One region of the Kitasatospora sp. NPDC089913 genome, then DNA from elsewhere that is predicted to be linked to it. Evidence: predicted binding sites of a transcription regulator. Region 1 holds the regulator's gene; each other region holds the start of a gene.
The links. The regulator HrcA, encoded in region 1, represses chaperone genes, less so after heat shock. The targets are predictions, from matches to a motif close to TTNGCACTCNGNNNNNCNGAGTGCNAA.

Region 2: a site for HrcA is predicted at 2,339-2,365, ahead of groES (co-chaperone GroES). Genes of this name have one in related genera too.
Region 3: a site for HrcA is predicted at 1,894-1,920, ahead of groL (chaperonin GroEL). Genes of this name have one in related genera too.

Annotation. Positions count from the first base shown of each region.
Region 1 is NZ_JBIVGI010000001.1:135,753-140,762, forward strand. Features, by position in the region: gene ACIPYS_RS00600 (DUF2785 domain-containing protein) at 1-561, opposite strand, end outside; gene ACIPYS_RS00605 (hypothetical protein) at 647-1,234, opposite strand; gene htpX (zinc metalloprotease HtpX) at 1,313-2,233, opposite strand; gene hrcA (heat-inducible transcriptional repressor HrcA) at 2,507-3,541, shown strand; gene dnaJ (molecular chaperone DnaJ) at 3,617-4,759, shown strand; gene ACIPYS_RS00625 (16S rRNA (uracil(1498)-N(3))-methyltransferase) at 4,841-5,010, shown strand, end outside.
Region 2 is NZ_JBIVGI010000011.1:100,376-105,385, forward strand. Features, by position in the region: gene groL (chaperonin GroEL) at 149-1,777, opposite strand; gene groES (co-chaperone GroES) at 1,892-2,197, opposite strand; gene ACIPYS_RS18775 (class I SAM-dependent methyltransferase) at 2,465-3,673, shown strand; gene ACIPYS_RS18780 (polysaccharide deacetylase family protein) at 3,649-4,587, opposite strand; gene ACIPYS_RS18785 (hypothetical protein) at 4,687-4,953, opposite strand; gene tsaD (tRNA (adenosine(37)-N6)-threonylcarbamoyltransferase complex transferase subunit TsaD) at 4,950-5,010, opposite strand, start outside.
Region 3 is NZ_JBIVGI010000053.1:8,157-13,166, forward strand. Features, by position in the region: gene thrC (threonine synthase) at 1-502, shown strand, start outside; gene ACIPYS_RS39295 (MoaD/ThiS family protein) at 545-820, shown strand; gene ACIPYS_RS39300 (cold-shock protein) at 1,406-1,609, shown strand; gene groL (chaperonin GroEL) at 2,077-3,699, shown strand; gene ACIPYS_RS39310 (hypothetical protein) at 3,866-4,222, shown strand; gene ACIPYS_RS39315 (ABC transporter ATP-binding protein) at 4,404-5,010, shown strand, end outside.

The DNA of each region.
Region 1 (5,010 bases):
GTCGAGCCAGCCGAGGGCCTGGCGCTCGGTCAGCTCCGGGCGGGTGAGGATCTGGGCGACGGCGCGGCCGAGCCGGTCGTCCTCCATGGCGTCCAGCACGTGGTCGGTGGGGGCGAGCAGCCGGGCGGCGACGAGGTCCAGCAGCGGGGTCGGGTCGGCGAGCAGCGGGCCGCGGCCGAGGGCGGCCAGGTAGTCGGCGCCGTGCGCCACCGCGTGCAGCCAGCCGAGTTCCGGGTCGAAGCCGCGCAGGTCGCTCTCGCCGGTGTACCAGCGGGCGAAGGCGTCCAGCCAGGCCGGGCGGTGGGTGCCGAGGTCGGCGAGGTCGGCGAGGATCAGCGGGGCGAAGGTGCGGGCCTGGATCTCGGGGCCGGTGAGGCGTTCGGCCATCTCGTCGCCGAGCGCGAGGCGCTCGGCGGGGGTGAGCTGCGGTACCCAGCGGCACAACTGCTCGTAGGCGAGGCTGTCGCGGACGTGCGGGTCGGGCGAGCGCAGTGCGGCGCTGACGGCGGCGAGGGTGTCGGGGGTGGGGGCGGCGGATTCGAGAGCGGTCCAGTTGATCACGGGCGGACCCTAGGGGCGGGGGCGCCGGTGGGCCACCGGATTTCCGGGCCCGGGGGCGGCACCGCCGGCCCGGTGGCCCCCCGGTTCACAGGCCCGGCGCGCCCCAGACCGGGAACCAGCGGGTGAGGTCCTTCTCCAGCCGCAGGTCGTTGCCGAGCATCGCGTTGACCTCCAGCTCCAGCGGGTTGTCGCGCTTCTCGCCGCCGCCGGGCATCGGTGCGAACGGGTAGAAGGTGCCGCGTTTGTACAGGTAGACGAGGGCGAGCGGCCGCCGCCCGTCGGCGTCGCGGAAGCCGACCAGGGAGCAGAGCAGCTGGGGGCCGAAGCCGTGCGCCTCGAGTTCGCTGTTGACCGCGTGCAGGTCGTTGACCAGTGCGGGCAGTTCGCCGGGTTCGTGCCGGGCGAGCAGCCAGGAGTAGCCGTAGGAGTCCCGGGAGGCCTCGACGGGGACGCCGCCGCGTTCGGTGTCGGCGTCGAGCAGGGCCCGGACCTGCCGTTCGACCTCGTCGAAGGCGCCGCCCTCGACGGAGGCGAAGCAGACCGAGCCGAGTCCGGTGGGCCGGAAGCCGGCCGCGGCCTCCAGGGTGAGGGCGGCGGACGGTACGCCGAACAGCTGGTCGAGGTCGGGCTTGACGGGCTTGGTGCGGCCGAACAGCGTGTCCAGGATGCCCACGGCGGTCCTTCCGGTCGGAGAACGGTGCGGTGCGGTGCGGTGCGGGGAGGGATGGGAGCGGCGCGGGCGACGGGCGGCTCAGCGGCCGAGGTCGGAGGAGATCTTCGCCAGCTGGGCCAGTCGCTGCTCCAGCGACGGGTGGGTGGAGAACAGCTGGGTGGCGGCCTCCCGGGCGCTGAGGGCCGGCGCGAAGTAGAACGCGTTGTAGGCCTGCGACTGGCGCAGGTCCCGGGTCGGGATGGCGGCGATCTGGCCGGTCACCTTGGTGAGCGCCGAGGCGAGCGCGCTGGGCCGCCCGGTGAGCTGGGCGGCGGCCCGGTCGGCGGCCAGCTCCCGGTAGCGGGAGAGCAGCCGGGTCAGCAGGAAGCTGATCGCGTAGACGGCGATCGACACCAGCGGGATCACCAGGGCGGCGATCGCGGCGTTGGAGTCGTTGTTGTTGCGCCCGCCGCCCATGAAGCCGCCGTACACGGCGATCCGGGTCATCGCGCCGGCCAGTACGCCCAGGAAGCCGGCCACCGTCATCACGGCGACGTCGCGGTGGGCGACGTGGGACAGCTCGTGGGCGAGCACGCCCTCCAGCTCCTCGGGTTCCAGCCGGCGCAGCAGGCCGGTGGTCACGCAGACCACCGCGTTCTGCGGGTTGCGGCCGGTGGCGAAGGCGTTCGGCATGTCGTTGTCGGCGACCGCCACCCGGGGTTTGGGCATGTCGGCGAGCGCGCAGAGCCGGTCGACGGCGCCGTGCAGCTGCGGGTACTGCTCCGGGGTGACCCGGTGGGCACCCATCGCCCGTTCGGTGATGCGGTCGCTGAACCAGAACTGGGCGACGAACAGGCCGCCCGAGATCAGCACGACGATCGGCCAGGCGCCGCGCAGCAGCACGATCAGCAGACCGGTGAATCCCACGTACAGCAGCCCGATCAGGAACATCGTCCCCACCATGCGGCCGGTCAGGCCGCGGTCGGGGGCGAAGCGGGTGTGCTGGCCCGAGCTCGACATCTCTGCTCCTCCGTTCGCCGTCCGCTTCCGATGCTGCCACCGGGCGGGCCCCGCGGCATCACCCGCGCGCCGCGGACTGCGGGCAGGATCACCCCGGCCGGGCCGTTCCTGCCGTCGGACCCGGGCCTTACACTGGCAGGTACGGTTCTGGCACTCGTGTGTTCAGAGTGCCAAGGCCCGGCCCCTCGGGGTCGGACCGGACAGCTCGAACACGGACACATGCCACGACGGTGTGTCACAACGGACAACGCGTGAAGACGGAGGTGCGTGCCCATGGCCGGTGAGGTCCGCCAGCTCGACGACCGCAAACTCGCGGTGCTTCGCGCGATCGTCCAGGACTACGTGGGCACCGAGGAGCCGGTCGGCTCCAAGGCCCTGGTCGAGCGGCACAACCTCGGGGTCTCCCCGGCGACCGTCCGCAACGACATGGCGGCGCTGGAGGAGGAGGGGTACATCCACCAGCCGCACACCAGCGCCGGGCGGATCCCCACCGACAAGGGCTACCGGCTGTTCGTCGACAAGCTGGCCGAGGTCAAGCCGATGAGCGCGCCCGAGCGGCGGGCGATCCGGCACTTCCTCGACGGCGCGGTGGACCTCGACGACGTGGTCGCCCGCACGGTGCGGCTGCTCGCCCAGCTGACCCGCCAGGTCGCGGTGGTGCAGTACCCCTCGCTGAGCCGCTCCACGGTGCGGCACATCGAGCTGGTGGCGCTGGCCCCGGCCAAGGTGATGCTGGTGCTGATCATGAACACCGGCCGCGTCGAGCAGCGGTTGGTGGACTGCCCGGGTACGGTCGGCGAGACCGTGCTGGCGGACCTCCGGGGCCGGATCAACGCCCGGGCCGCCGGACAGCGGCTCCCGGACGTCCCGGGGCTGCTGGAGGAGCTGCCCGCGCAGTTCGAGGCGGCCGACCGGCCGACCGTGTCCACGGTGCTGGCGACGCTCTTCGAGACCCTCGCCGAGCAGCGCGAGGAGCGGATCATGCTGGCCGGCACGGCCAATCTGACCCGCTTCGGCCACGACTTCCCGCTGACCATCCAGCCGGTGCTGGAGGCACTGGAGGAGCAGGTCGTCCTGCTCCGCCTCCTGGGTGAGACCGCGGACGCCGGGATGACGGTCCGGATCGGGCGGGAGAACGCCTACGAAGGGCTGAATTCCACCTCGGTCGTCTCGGTCGGTTACGGTTCGGGCGACGAGAGCGTGGCCAAACTGGGGGTGATCGGTCCGACCCGGATGGACTACCCGGGCACAATGGGGGCGGTGCGAGCGGTGGCACGGTACGTGGGCCAGATTCTGGCCGAGTCGTAGGAACGGTCGTCGTCGGACAGCTGACGGCGCCCGAAGTCGCAAGCACTCACACAGGCGGAACAAGCGGAGCATTTGGTGGCCACGGACTACTACGCGGTACTCGGCGTCCGACGGGATGCGGGGCAGGACGAGATCAAGAAGGCGTTCCGGCGCCTGGCACGCGAACTGCACCCGGACGTCAACCCGGACCCGAAGACGCAGGAGCGGTTCAAGGAGATCAACGCCGCCTACGAGGTGCTCTCCGACCCGCAGAAGCGCCAGGTCTACGACCTCGGCGGCGACCCGCTCTCGCCGAACGGCGGGGGCGGCGCGGGCGGCTTCGGCGCGGGCGCGGCGGGCTTCGGCTTCTCCGACATCATGGACGCCTTCTTCGGCGCCGCCTCCGGCCAGCGCGGACCGCGCTCCCGGACCAGGCGCGGCCAGGACGCCATGATCCGGCTGGAGATCACCCTGGAGGAGGCCGCGTTCGGCACCACCAAGGAACTCCAGGTCGACACCGCCGTCACCTGCACCACCTGCAGCGGCGAGGGCGCCGCGCCCGGCACCTCCGCGCAGACCTGCGACATGTGCCGCGGCAAGGGCGAGGTCTCCCAGGTCACCCGGTCCTTCCTGGGCCAGGTCATGACCTCGCGCCCCTGCCCGCAGTGCCAGGGCTTCGGCACCGTCGTGCCGACCCCGTGCCCGGAGTGCGCCGGCGACGGCCGGGTCCGCGCCCGGCGCACCCTGACCGTCAAGATCCCGGCCGGGGTCGACAACGGCACCCGGATCCAGCTGGCCGGCGAGGGCGAGGTCGGCCCCGGCGGCGGCCCGGCCGGCGACCTCTACGTCGAGATCGCCGAGACCAGCCACCCGACCTTCCAGCGGCGCGGCGACGACCTGCACTGCACGGTCACCATCCCGATGACGGCGGCCTCGCTCGGCACCCAGGTGCCGCTGCAGACCCTGGACGGGATCGAGGAGGTCGACATCCGGCCCGGCACCCAGTCCGGCCAGTCGATCCCGCTGCACGGCCGCGGCATCACCCACCTGCGCGGCGGCGGCCGCGGTGACCTGATAGTGCATGTCGAGGTGCAGACGCCCACCAAGCTCGACGCCGAGCAGGAGGAGCTGCTGCGCCGCCTGGCGGTGCTGCGCGGCGAGGAGCGGCCGTCCGGCCAGTTCGCGCCCGGGCAGCAGGGGCTGTTCTCCCGGCTGAAGGACGCCTTCAACGGCCGGTAGCCGTCCCGCGCGGGGGTGCCGAGGCTTCCTCGGCACCCTTTTCGCGTTCCCGTTCCCGTTCCCACCCCGGAGGTTCCCCGCATGACCGCGCCCGTGTTCTTCGCCGACCCCGAGCGGATCGCCGCCGCCGCGCCGGGCGCGACGGTGCGCCTGGACGGGCCGGAGGGCCGGCACGCGGCCGCGGTGAAGCGGCTGGAGCCGGGCGAGGCGGTCACCCTGACGGACGGCCTCGGCCTCGGCGCGGACGGCAC
Region 2 (5,010 bases), on a different contig from region 1:
CTTTGCAACAAGCAAAATTCAACTGATAGTTGAAGGATGGAACACCCCGTCGCGGCCGCCCCGGGCACGGTCCGCGCCGCAACGCCGGAGGCCCGGCCCGCCACCCCCAGCGGGGCGCGGACCGGGCCTCCGGTCAGTGCTTCGGGCCTCAGTGCGAGTGGCCGTGGCCGCCGTGCGAGTGACCGGCGTCGGCCTCCTCCTCCTTCTTCTCCACCACGAGGGTCTCGGTGGTGAGAAGCAAGGAGGCGATCGAGGCGGCGTTCTCCAGGGCGGAGCGGGTGACCTTGACCGGGTCGATGACGCCGGCCTTCACCAGGTCGCCGTACTCGCCGGTGGCCGCGTTGTAGCCCTGGCCCAGCTCCAGCTCGGAGACCTTGGAGGTGATGACGTAACCCTCCAGGCCGGCGTTCTGGGCGATCCAGCGCAGCGGCTCGTGCAGCGCCTTGCGGACGACCGCGACACCGGTGGCCTCGTCGCCGGACAGGCCCAGGCCGCCGTCCAGCACCTTGGCGGCGTGCACCAGGGAGGCGCCACCACCGGCGACGATGCCCTCCTCGACCGCGGCACGGGTCGCCGAGATGGCGTCCTCGAGACGGTGCTTGCGCTCCTTCAGCTCCACCTCGGTGGCGGCACCGACGCGGATGACGCAGACGCCGCCGGCCAGCTTGGCCAGGCGCTCCTGCAGCTTCTCGCGGTCCCAGTCCGAGTCGGTGTTGGCGATCTCGCCCTTGATCTGGGCGACGCGGCCGGTCACGGCCTCGGAGTCACCGGCGCCGTCGACGACGATCGTCTCGTCCTTGGTGACGGTCACGCGGCGGGCGGAGCCCAGCACGTCCAGACCGGCCTGGTCGAGCTTGAGGCCGACCTCCTCGGAGATCACGGTGCCGCCGGTGAGGACGGCCAGGTCGCCGAGGATCGCCTTGCGGCGGTCGCCGAAGCCCGGGGCCTTGACGGCCACCGCGTTGAAGGTGCCGCGGATCTTGTTCACCACGAGGGTGGACAGCGCCTCGCCGTCGACGTCCTCGGCGATGATCAGCAGCGGGCGGGAGGTGCCGCCCTGCAGGATCTTCTCCAGCAGCGGCAGCAGCTCCTGGATGGAGGAGATCTTGCCCTGGTTGATCAGGATGTACGGGTCCTCGAGGACCGCCTCCTGCCGCTCCGCGTCGGTGACGAAGTACGGCGACAGGTAGCCCTTGTCGAACTGCATGCCCTCGGTGAAGTCCAGCTCCACGCCGAAGGTGTTCGACTCCTCGACGGTGATGACACCGTCCTTGCCGACCTTGTCGATCGCCTCGGCGATCAGCTCGCCGACCTGGGTGTCCTGGGCGGAGAGGCTCGCGACGGCGGCGACGTCGTCCTTGCCCTCGATCTCGCGGGCGACCGACAGCAGGTGCTCGGAGACGGCGGCGACGGCCTTGTCGATGCCCTTCTTCAGGGCGGCCGGGCCGGCGCCCGCGGCGACGTTGCGCAGACCCTCGTTGACCAGGGCCTGGGCCAGCACGGTGGCGGTGGTGGTGCCGTCGCCCGCGACGTCGTTGGTCTTGGTGGCGACCTCCTTGACGAGCTGCGCGCCAAGGTTCTCGTACGGGTCGTCGAGCTCGACCTCACGGGCGATGGTGACACCGTCGTTGGTGATGGTCGGGGCGCCGAACTTCTTGTCGATGACGACGTTGCGGCCCTTGGGGCCGATGGTCACCTTGACGGTGTCGGCCAGCTTGTTGACACCGCGCTCGAGCGAGCGGCGGGCGTCCTCGTCGAACTGCAGGATCTTCGCCATGTTTCCTGTTCCTTCGGGGTGCGGCCGTCGCGGGCCGCTCGACTACGTGAACCAACAGCCACGCCCCGGCCCCTGTCACTAGGGACACGGATCCGGGGCGTGGCTGAACGCTTTTTACTTCTCGATGATGGCGAGAACGTCGCGCGCGGAGAGCACCAGGTACTCCTCGCCCTGGTACTTCACCTCGGTGCCGCCGTACTTCGAGTACAGGACGATGTCACCCACGGCGACGTCGAGCGGCAGACGCTGGCCGTCCTCGAAGCGGCCCGGGCCGACAGCCAGGACGACGCCCTCCTGGGGCTTCTCCTTGGCGGTGTCCGGGATAACCAGGCCGGAGGCCGTGGTGGTCTCGGCGTCGAGCGGCTGGACCACAATGCGGTCCTCGAGCGGCTTGATGGCAACCTTGCTGCTGGTGGTCACGTCCGAGCTCCCCTTCGGAGATTACGGGGTTTTCTAACGGGTAGGGGCGAACTCACGGATCTGCCGTCGCGGGGGTCAGACACGCATTGTCGCGTTAGCACTCCCCCGGTGGTGAGTGCTAGTGATGACCATAGGCCGCCGTTAGCACTCAGTCAACCAGAGTGCCAACGCCACGCGGGCCGGTCCCGCCGGACGCACCCGTCGACCGCGCGCTCCCGCCCGCGGGCCCGCGGCCCGGGCCCGCCCGTGACCGGGGAGAATGAGCGGGTGGAGAACGACGACCTGCGGGCCCTGCTGACCGAGCGGGGCCAGGCCCTGCTCGCCGAACTGCGCGAGTTCGCGCCCGAGGAGGAGCTGGCACTCGCCACCCGGCTGCGCAAGGAGCACCCCGCCGAGCTGGTGTCGGCCGCCTTCGGGCAGGCCAGGCTGCGGCAGCGGGCCCGGGCCAAGTTCGGCGCCGACGCCGATCTCATGTACTTCACGCCCAACGGCGTCGAGCAGTCCACCCGGCGCGAGGTCGCCGAGTGGCGGGCCGCACGGTTCGCCGGGCTGGGGGTGAAGCGGCTGGCCGACCTCTGCTGCGGCATCGGCGGCGACGTGCTGGCCCTGGCCCGGGCCGGCATCGAGGTGCTCGCCGTCGACCGGGACCCGGCCGCCTGCGCCGCCCTCGCCGCCAACGCCGCCGCCCTGGGCCTGGCCGACCTGGTCGAGGTGCGCTGCGCGGACGTGGCCGGGGTCGACGTCACCGGCTACGACGCGGTCTTCACCGACCCCGCCCGGCGCACCGCGCGCGGCCGGGTCTTCGACCCCGAGGCGTACGCCCCGCCGCTCTCCTGGGCGATCGAGGCCGGCCGCCGGGCCCCCGTCGGCGCGCTCAAGGTGGCGCCCGGCATCCCGCACGAGGCCGTCCCGGAGGACGCCGAGGCCGAGTGGGTCTCGGACCACGGCGACGTCAAGGAGGCGGTGCTCTGGTTCGGCACCCGGGCCGGGCACCCGCACCGCGCCACCCTGCTGCCGCAGCGGGCCGGCCTCACCGGCGGAGATCTGCCCGACCCCCCGGCCGGACCGGTCGGCCGCTACCTGTACGAGCCGGACGGCGCCGTGATCCGCGCCCATCTGGTCGCCGAGGTGGCCGGGCTGGTGAACGGGCGGCTGATCGATCCGAAGATCGCCTACCTGACCTCCGACGAGCTGGTCGACACCCCGTACGCGCACGCCTTCGAGCTGACCGACGTCCTGCCGTTCCACATCAAGAAGCTCAAGGCGCTGCTGCGCGAGCGCAAGGTCGGCACGGTGGTGATCAAGAAGCGCGGAATGGCGATCACCCCGGAGGAACTGCGCCGCCAGCTGCGTCCCAGCGGTCCGAACTCCGTCACGGTGGTCCTCAGCCGCACCGACAACGGCCCGCTGATGATGCTCGGCCACCCCGTCACCGGACCGGCCGCGGCCGTTCAGGCGGCCGGCGCCTCGATGTAGTCCTCCAGCCGGGCCACCGCGAAGCCCTGCTCCTGGATCCGGGCCAGCAGCTCGCCGAACATCTGCGTCATCGTCTCGCCCTTGAGGTCCTTCGGGCCCCGGAAGTGGGCGAGCACGATGTCGCCGGCCCGCAGCTTCTTGTCCGCGGCCTGGTACTGCATGTCGTGGATCTGCATCGACTCGCGCCACAGCACGACCGCCCTCGGCCCGCACTGCTGCACCGCGGTGTTGAGCGCGGGCGTGTTGGCGCCGTCCCCGTACGGCGGGCGGAACAGCAGCGGCGGGGTGCCGTACTGCTGGGTGAGCGCGGCCTGGGCGTCGCAGATCTCGGACTTCTGCTTCTCCGGCGGCACCTTGCTCAGCTGGGCGTGGTCCACGGTGTGGTTGTGGACGTGGTTGCCGAGGGCCTGGAGGCGCTTGAAGTAGCCGTAGTCGTCCTTGACGATGTCGCGGGTCAGGAACATCGACACCGGCACCTTGAGGTCGGTCAGCATCTCGACGAACTTCGGGTCCTTCTCGGCACCGTCGTCGATGGTGACGAAGACGACCTTGTCGGAGGTCTTCACCTCGCTGAACACCGGGACCGGCCCGGTCCGGGCGAGTTTCACCGGCTTGTCGGCGGGTGCGGGCGGCGCCGGCGGCAGCGGCGCGAGGTGCCACTTCGCCCAGGCCGCGGCGTCCCCGGCGGCCGGGCCGCCACCGGTCGGGGAGGCGGTCGGGGAGGCGGTCGGCGACGGGCCCGCGGACCGCGACGGGACCGCCGCGGCACCGCCCGCCGGGGAACCGCTCGCCGGGACCAGCGCGGCCGAGGCCGCGCCGCTGCCGGCGTCGCTCGTGCACCCGGTGGCCGCGGCCAGCAGGGCGAGCGCCCCCGCCGCGTACACCGTCGTCCTGCTCCGTACGTGCCTGTTCACCGCGCCGTGCTCCCCGCTCCCGTTCAGCGACCTCGATCGCTAGCACGGTAACGGCCCGGCGTTCGGTTCCCGCCCGGACGTGCGAACGGCTACGAGCGGCTACTCCACATGCTCGCTGGTGAAGGACCAGCGGTGCACCGGACGGCCCAGCAGGGCGGCGGGCGGCTCCGGCACCGGGACCGGCTCGCCGGACCACCAGGTGATCAGCAGCACCCGGTCCCCGGAAGCGGTGAGCAGCTCGGTCCGGAGCAGCCCGGCCGAGCCCCGCAGCGCGGGCAGCGCCGTCCCCCGGACCCAGTCGGAGAGCTCGGCGGCCCGGCCGTCGGCGGCCCTGGCCTCCCACATCGCGGCGGTGGTGGCGCTCACCGCTGCTGCCCGGTCAGGGCCTGGTAGGCCTGTCCGTGGAAGTCGGTGTGCGGCACG
Region 3 (5,010 bases), on a different contig from region 1:
CAAGATCGACAAGGGGCTGCAGGAGCTGATCAGGCTGGGCCTGGTCGAGGACCGGCCGTACCGGATCTTCGGCGCCCAGGCGGCGGGCTGCTCGCCGGTCTCGGCGGCCTTCAAGGCCGGTCACGACGTGATCCGGCCGGTCAAGCCGGACACCATCGCCAAGTCGCTGGCGATCGGCAACCCGGCCGACGGCCCGTACGTGCTGGACATCGCCCGGCGCACCGGCGGCGCGGTGGAGGACGTCACCGACGAGGAGGTCGTGGCGGCGATCCGGCTGCTGGCGCGGACCGAGGGCATCTTCGCGGAGACCGCGGGCGGCGTGACCGTCGGCGTGCTGAAGAAGCTGGTCGAGACCGGGCAGCTGGACCCGTCGAAGGAGACCGTCGCGATCAACACCGGTGACGGGCTCAAGACCCTCGACGCGGTCGCCGAGTCCGGCATGACCGCCGTCATCCGGCCGACCCTGGACGCCTTCCGGGGCGCCGGCCTCGCTTCCGACTGACCCCTCCGCCCACCCAGCGCCCGTAGTAGCTAGGAGACCCCCATGAGCGCCAACGTCCGCATCCCGACCATCCTGCGCACCTACACCGGCGGCGTCAGCGAGGTGCCCGCCGAGGGCGCCACGCTGGCCGAGGTGATCGCCGACCTGGAGCGCAACCACGCCGGGATCGCCGCGCGGATCCTCGACGACACCGGCAAGCTGCGCCGTTTCGTCAATGTCTACGTGAACGACGACGACGTGCGGTTCGCCGAGGGCCTGGAAACGGGGATCAAGGACGGCGCGAACATTTCGATCATCCCGGCGGTCGCCGGCGGGTGATCCGCGGGCGGTCCGTTCCCCCCGGGGCGGGCGCGTCGCCGACGGCCGTCCGCGGCACGGAATTCCGTGCCGCGGACGGCCGTGCGCATTTTGGCGGGAATATCTTCGGTCCCGGGCGGAGTAAAGTGTCGCTGGACCGGGAACAGGGCGCGCCCGTCACCCTGGTCCGGGAACGAATCCACCGCACCGCCACCACCGCCGGCCCGCGTCCGGCGGGAGCCGGGACGGGCCCGGGACCTGGATACATGTCAGGCCGGTGTCAGAATTCTGGCGGGGATTTCTGGTAATACGTCCGCTATGTCCGGCGGAGAATGCAGGGCTTTATCCCGATTGCGCCCGTCCTGTCCCACGGCGCCGCGGGTGAATTCCCCGCCATTGACCCTGTTGCAGAGGGCGTCGATCCGGATACATTCAGCCGCGGTCGACGCAATCGCCCGTTCGCCGGATGCCGTTCGGCGTCATCGGGAGGATTGTGGCGTGCGCGGCTGCGCCCAGGGGGGGTTCCCCGGGCCGGCCTCCAACCAGACCCGGGCCCGCAGACCTGCGGGCGCGTGAAGGGCCAGCACAGCACTAGGGGAGTTCGGAATGGCTCAGGGCACCGTCAAGTGGTTCAACGCGGAGAAGGGTTACGGCTTCATCGCGGTCGACGGTGGTGCGGACGTCTTCGTCCACTACAGCGCGATCCAGATGGACGGCTACCGCACCCTTGAGGAGGGCCAGCGGGTCGAGTTCGAGATCTCTCAGGGGCAGAAGGGTCCGCAGGCGGACATGGTCCGCGCGGCGGTCTGACCTTTCCGACACCCGGGAGCTCTGCTCGGCCCATCGGCTGGCGCACCTCTTGATTCTCACGGCGGGCCCGTGCGACCTCGGTCGTACGGGCCCGCCGTCATGTCCGCCGTCATGTCGGCCGTCGTGGCCGTCGCGATGTCCGCCGTCGGGCCCGGGGCCGGGCTCCGGGGGCCGGCCGCGGGGCGCGGCGTTCCGGTCGGATCCGGCCCGGTCGGAGGCGGTCGGGGACGGCTCCGGGCGGGTGCGCGGCGCGGGTGGCGCGGCTCGCGGATTGCCCGATTGGGCTTGCACTCACCCACCCGGAGTGCTAATCATTGGCGTTAGCACTCACAGCTTGAGAGTGACAGCGGACCGGGTCGGTGAGGCCCCAGGGAGCGGTAGGGGAATGGACCCCCGCACACCAGGGCCGTCCGTCGCGGGCACCCCTTGGTCCGAGCAGTCGACCGTGTCCCGGAGGACCACTTCTGATGGCCAAGATCATCGCCTTTGATGAGGAAGCTCGCCGCGGCCTTGAGCGTGGCATGAACCAGCTTGCCGACGCAGTGAAGGTCACGCTCGGCCCCAAGGGCCGCAACGTCGTTCTGGAGAAGAAGTGGGGCGCCCCCACGATCACCAACGACGGTGTCTCCATCGCCAAGGAGATCGAGCTCGAGGACCCGTACGAGAAGATCGGCGCGGAGCTCGTCAAGGAGGTCGCCAAGAAGACCGACGATGTCGCGGGTGACGGCACCACCACCGCCACCGTGCTGGCCCAGGCGCTCGTCCGCGAGGGTCTGCGCAACGTCGCCGCCGGCGCCAACCCGATGGCCCTGAAGCGCGGCATCGAGAAGGCCGTCACCGCCGTCTCCGACCAGCTCCTGGCCCAGGCCAAGGACGTGGAGACCAAGGAGCAGATCGCCTCCACCGCCTCCATCTCGGCCGCCGACACCCAGATCGGCGAGCTCATCGCCGAGGCCATGGACAAGGTCGGCAAGGAAGGCGTCATCACCGTCGAGGAGAGCAACACCTTCGGTCTCGAGCTCGAGCTCACCGAGGGCATGCGCTTCGACAAGGGCTACATCTCGGCCTACTTCGCCACCGACCTGGAGCGTATGGAGACCTCGTTCGAGGACCCCTACATCCTGATCGCCAACTCCAAGATCGGCTCGGTCAAGGACCTGCTGCCGCTGCTGGAGAAGGTCATGCAGAGCGGCAAGCCGCTCGTCATCATCGCCGAGGACGTCGAGGGCGAGGCCCTGTCGACCCTGGTCGTGAACAAGATCCGCGGCACCTTCAAGTCCGTCGCCGTCAAGGCCCCGGGCTTCGGCGACCGCCGCAAGGCCATGCTCCAGGACATCGCCATCCTCACCGGCGGCACCGTGATCTCCGAGGAGGTCGGCCTGAAGCTGGAGAACGCCGGCGTCGACCTGCTGGGCAGCGCCCGCAAGGTGGTCATCACCAAGGACGAGACCACCATCGTCGACGGTGGCGGCGACAGCGAGCAGGTCGCGGGCCGGGTGAACCAGATCCGCGCCGAGATCGAGAACAGCGACTCGGACTACGACCGCGAGAAGCTCCAGGAGCGCCTCGCCAAGCTGGCCGGCGGCGTGGCCGTCATCAAGGCCGGCGCGGCCACCGAGGTGGAGCTCAAGGAGCGCAAGCACCGCATCGAGGACGCCGTCCGCAACGCGAAGGCCGCCGTCGAGGAGGGCATCGTCGCCGGTGGTGGCGTCGCGCTGCTGCAGGCCTCGGTCGCCTTCGACAAGCTGGAGCTGGACGGCGACGAGGCCACCGGTGCCAACATCGTCAAGGTCGCGCTCGAGGCCCCGATCAAGCAGATCGCGACCAACGCCGGCCTCGAGGGCGGCGTCGTGGTGGAGAAGGTGCGCAACCTCCCCGCCGGTCACGGCCTGAACGCCGCCACCAACGAGTACGTCGACCTGGTCGCCGCCGGCATCATCGACCCGGCCAAGGTCACCCGCTCCGCGCTGCAGAACGCCGCCTCCATCGCGGCGCTGTTCCTCACCACCGAGGCCGTCATCGCCGACAAGCCGGAGAAGGCCGCCGCGGCCGCCGGCGGCGGCATGCCGGGCGGTGACATGGACTTCTGATCCTGATCGCTTCGATCGGATCGGCAGGTCTTTCGTCCGCGAGGGCGGTTCCCCGACGGGGAGCCGCCCTCGCGGCGTTCCCGGGATCGTTCCCCGGGGCGTTCCCGGGGCGCCTTCCCGGGGCCGGGGGTCCCGGGTTTCCGGGCGTTCTTGGGAGACTGGACGGATGGCTACGACAGACGACATCGAGACGGCGCTGCACACCGCGCGGGCGCTGATCCTGGCCGACCTGACCGCGCGGGACGCCGCCGACCCCGCCGTGGTGTCCCTGGTCGAGCAGGCCGTGACGCACCGGCGCTGGTGGCTGGAGCAGTGGCCGGACGGCGTCGAGTACGTCCTGGGCCTGGTCGCCCAGGACGTCCAGGACGCGCTGCTGGAGAGCCACGGCCGCTGGCCGCTGTGCGCGGACTGCGCGGCCGACGGCGACCCGCACGCGCTGGGCGTGGAACCCGAGCTGGGGCCGGAGCCGCACTGGGTGTGCGGCAAGCGCGGCGCCGTCGTGGCGGCGGTGGGCGAGCTGTAGGGCGCGTCCCGGCTGCCGGCCGGGCCTCAGCCGCCGGTCCTTCCTCCTCCGGGCCGCCGTCGCACCTCCGGGTGCGGCGGCGGCTTTTTCGTGCCGATGGGAACCACTGGACTGCATATGCAGTCCAACGACATATATAGTCCGTCCGAGTCCTTCTTTCGGCAATGAGTGGGGGAGACCCATGTCCCAGCCAGATCCGGCCCGTCCGGTCCTCGAACTGCGCGCCGTCACCCGGACGCACGGGCACGGCGAGGCCGAGGTGCATGCCCTGCGCGGCGTCGACCTGGCCGTGCGCCCCGGCGAGTTCGTCGCCGTCATGGGGCCCTCCGGCTCCGGCAAGTCGACCCTGCTGACCCTGGCCGGCGGCCTCGACCGGCCCAGCGGCGGGCAGGTGCTGGTCGAGGGCGTCGAGCTCGGCGGACTGAACCGGACCCGGCTGGCCGCCGTGCGCCGCCGCTCGGTCGGCTACGTCTTCCAGGACTACAACCTCGTCCCGGCGCTGACCGCGGCCGAGAACGTCGCGCTGCCGCGCGAACTCGACGGGGTGTCCGCCCGGACCGCCCGCCGGGAGGCCCTGACCGCCCTGCGCGAGATGGGCATCCCCGAGCTGGCCGACCGCTTCCCCGAGCAGCTCTCCGGCGGCCAGCAGCAGCGCGTCGCGATCGCCCGGGCCTTGGTCGGCGACCGCCGGCTGGTCCTGGCCGACGAGCCCACCGGCGCGCTCGACTCCGCGACCGGCGAGGCCGTGCTCGCCGTGCTGCGGGCCCGCTGCGACGCCGGCGCCGCCG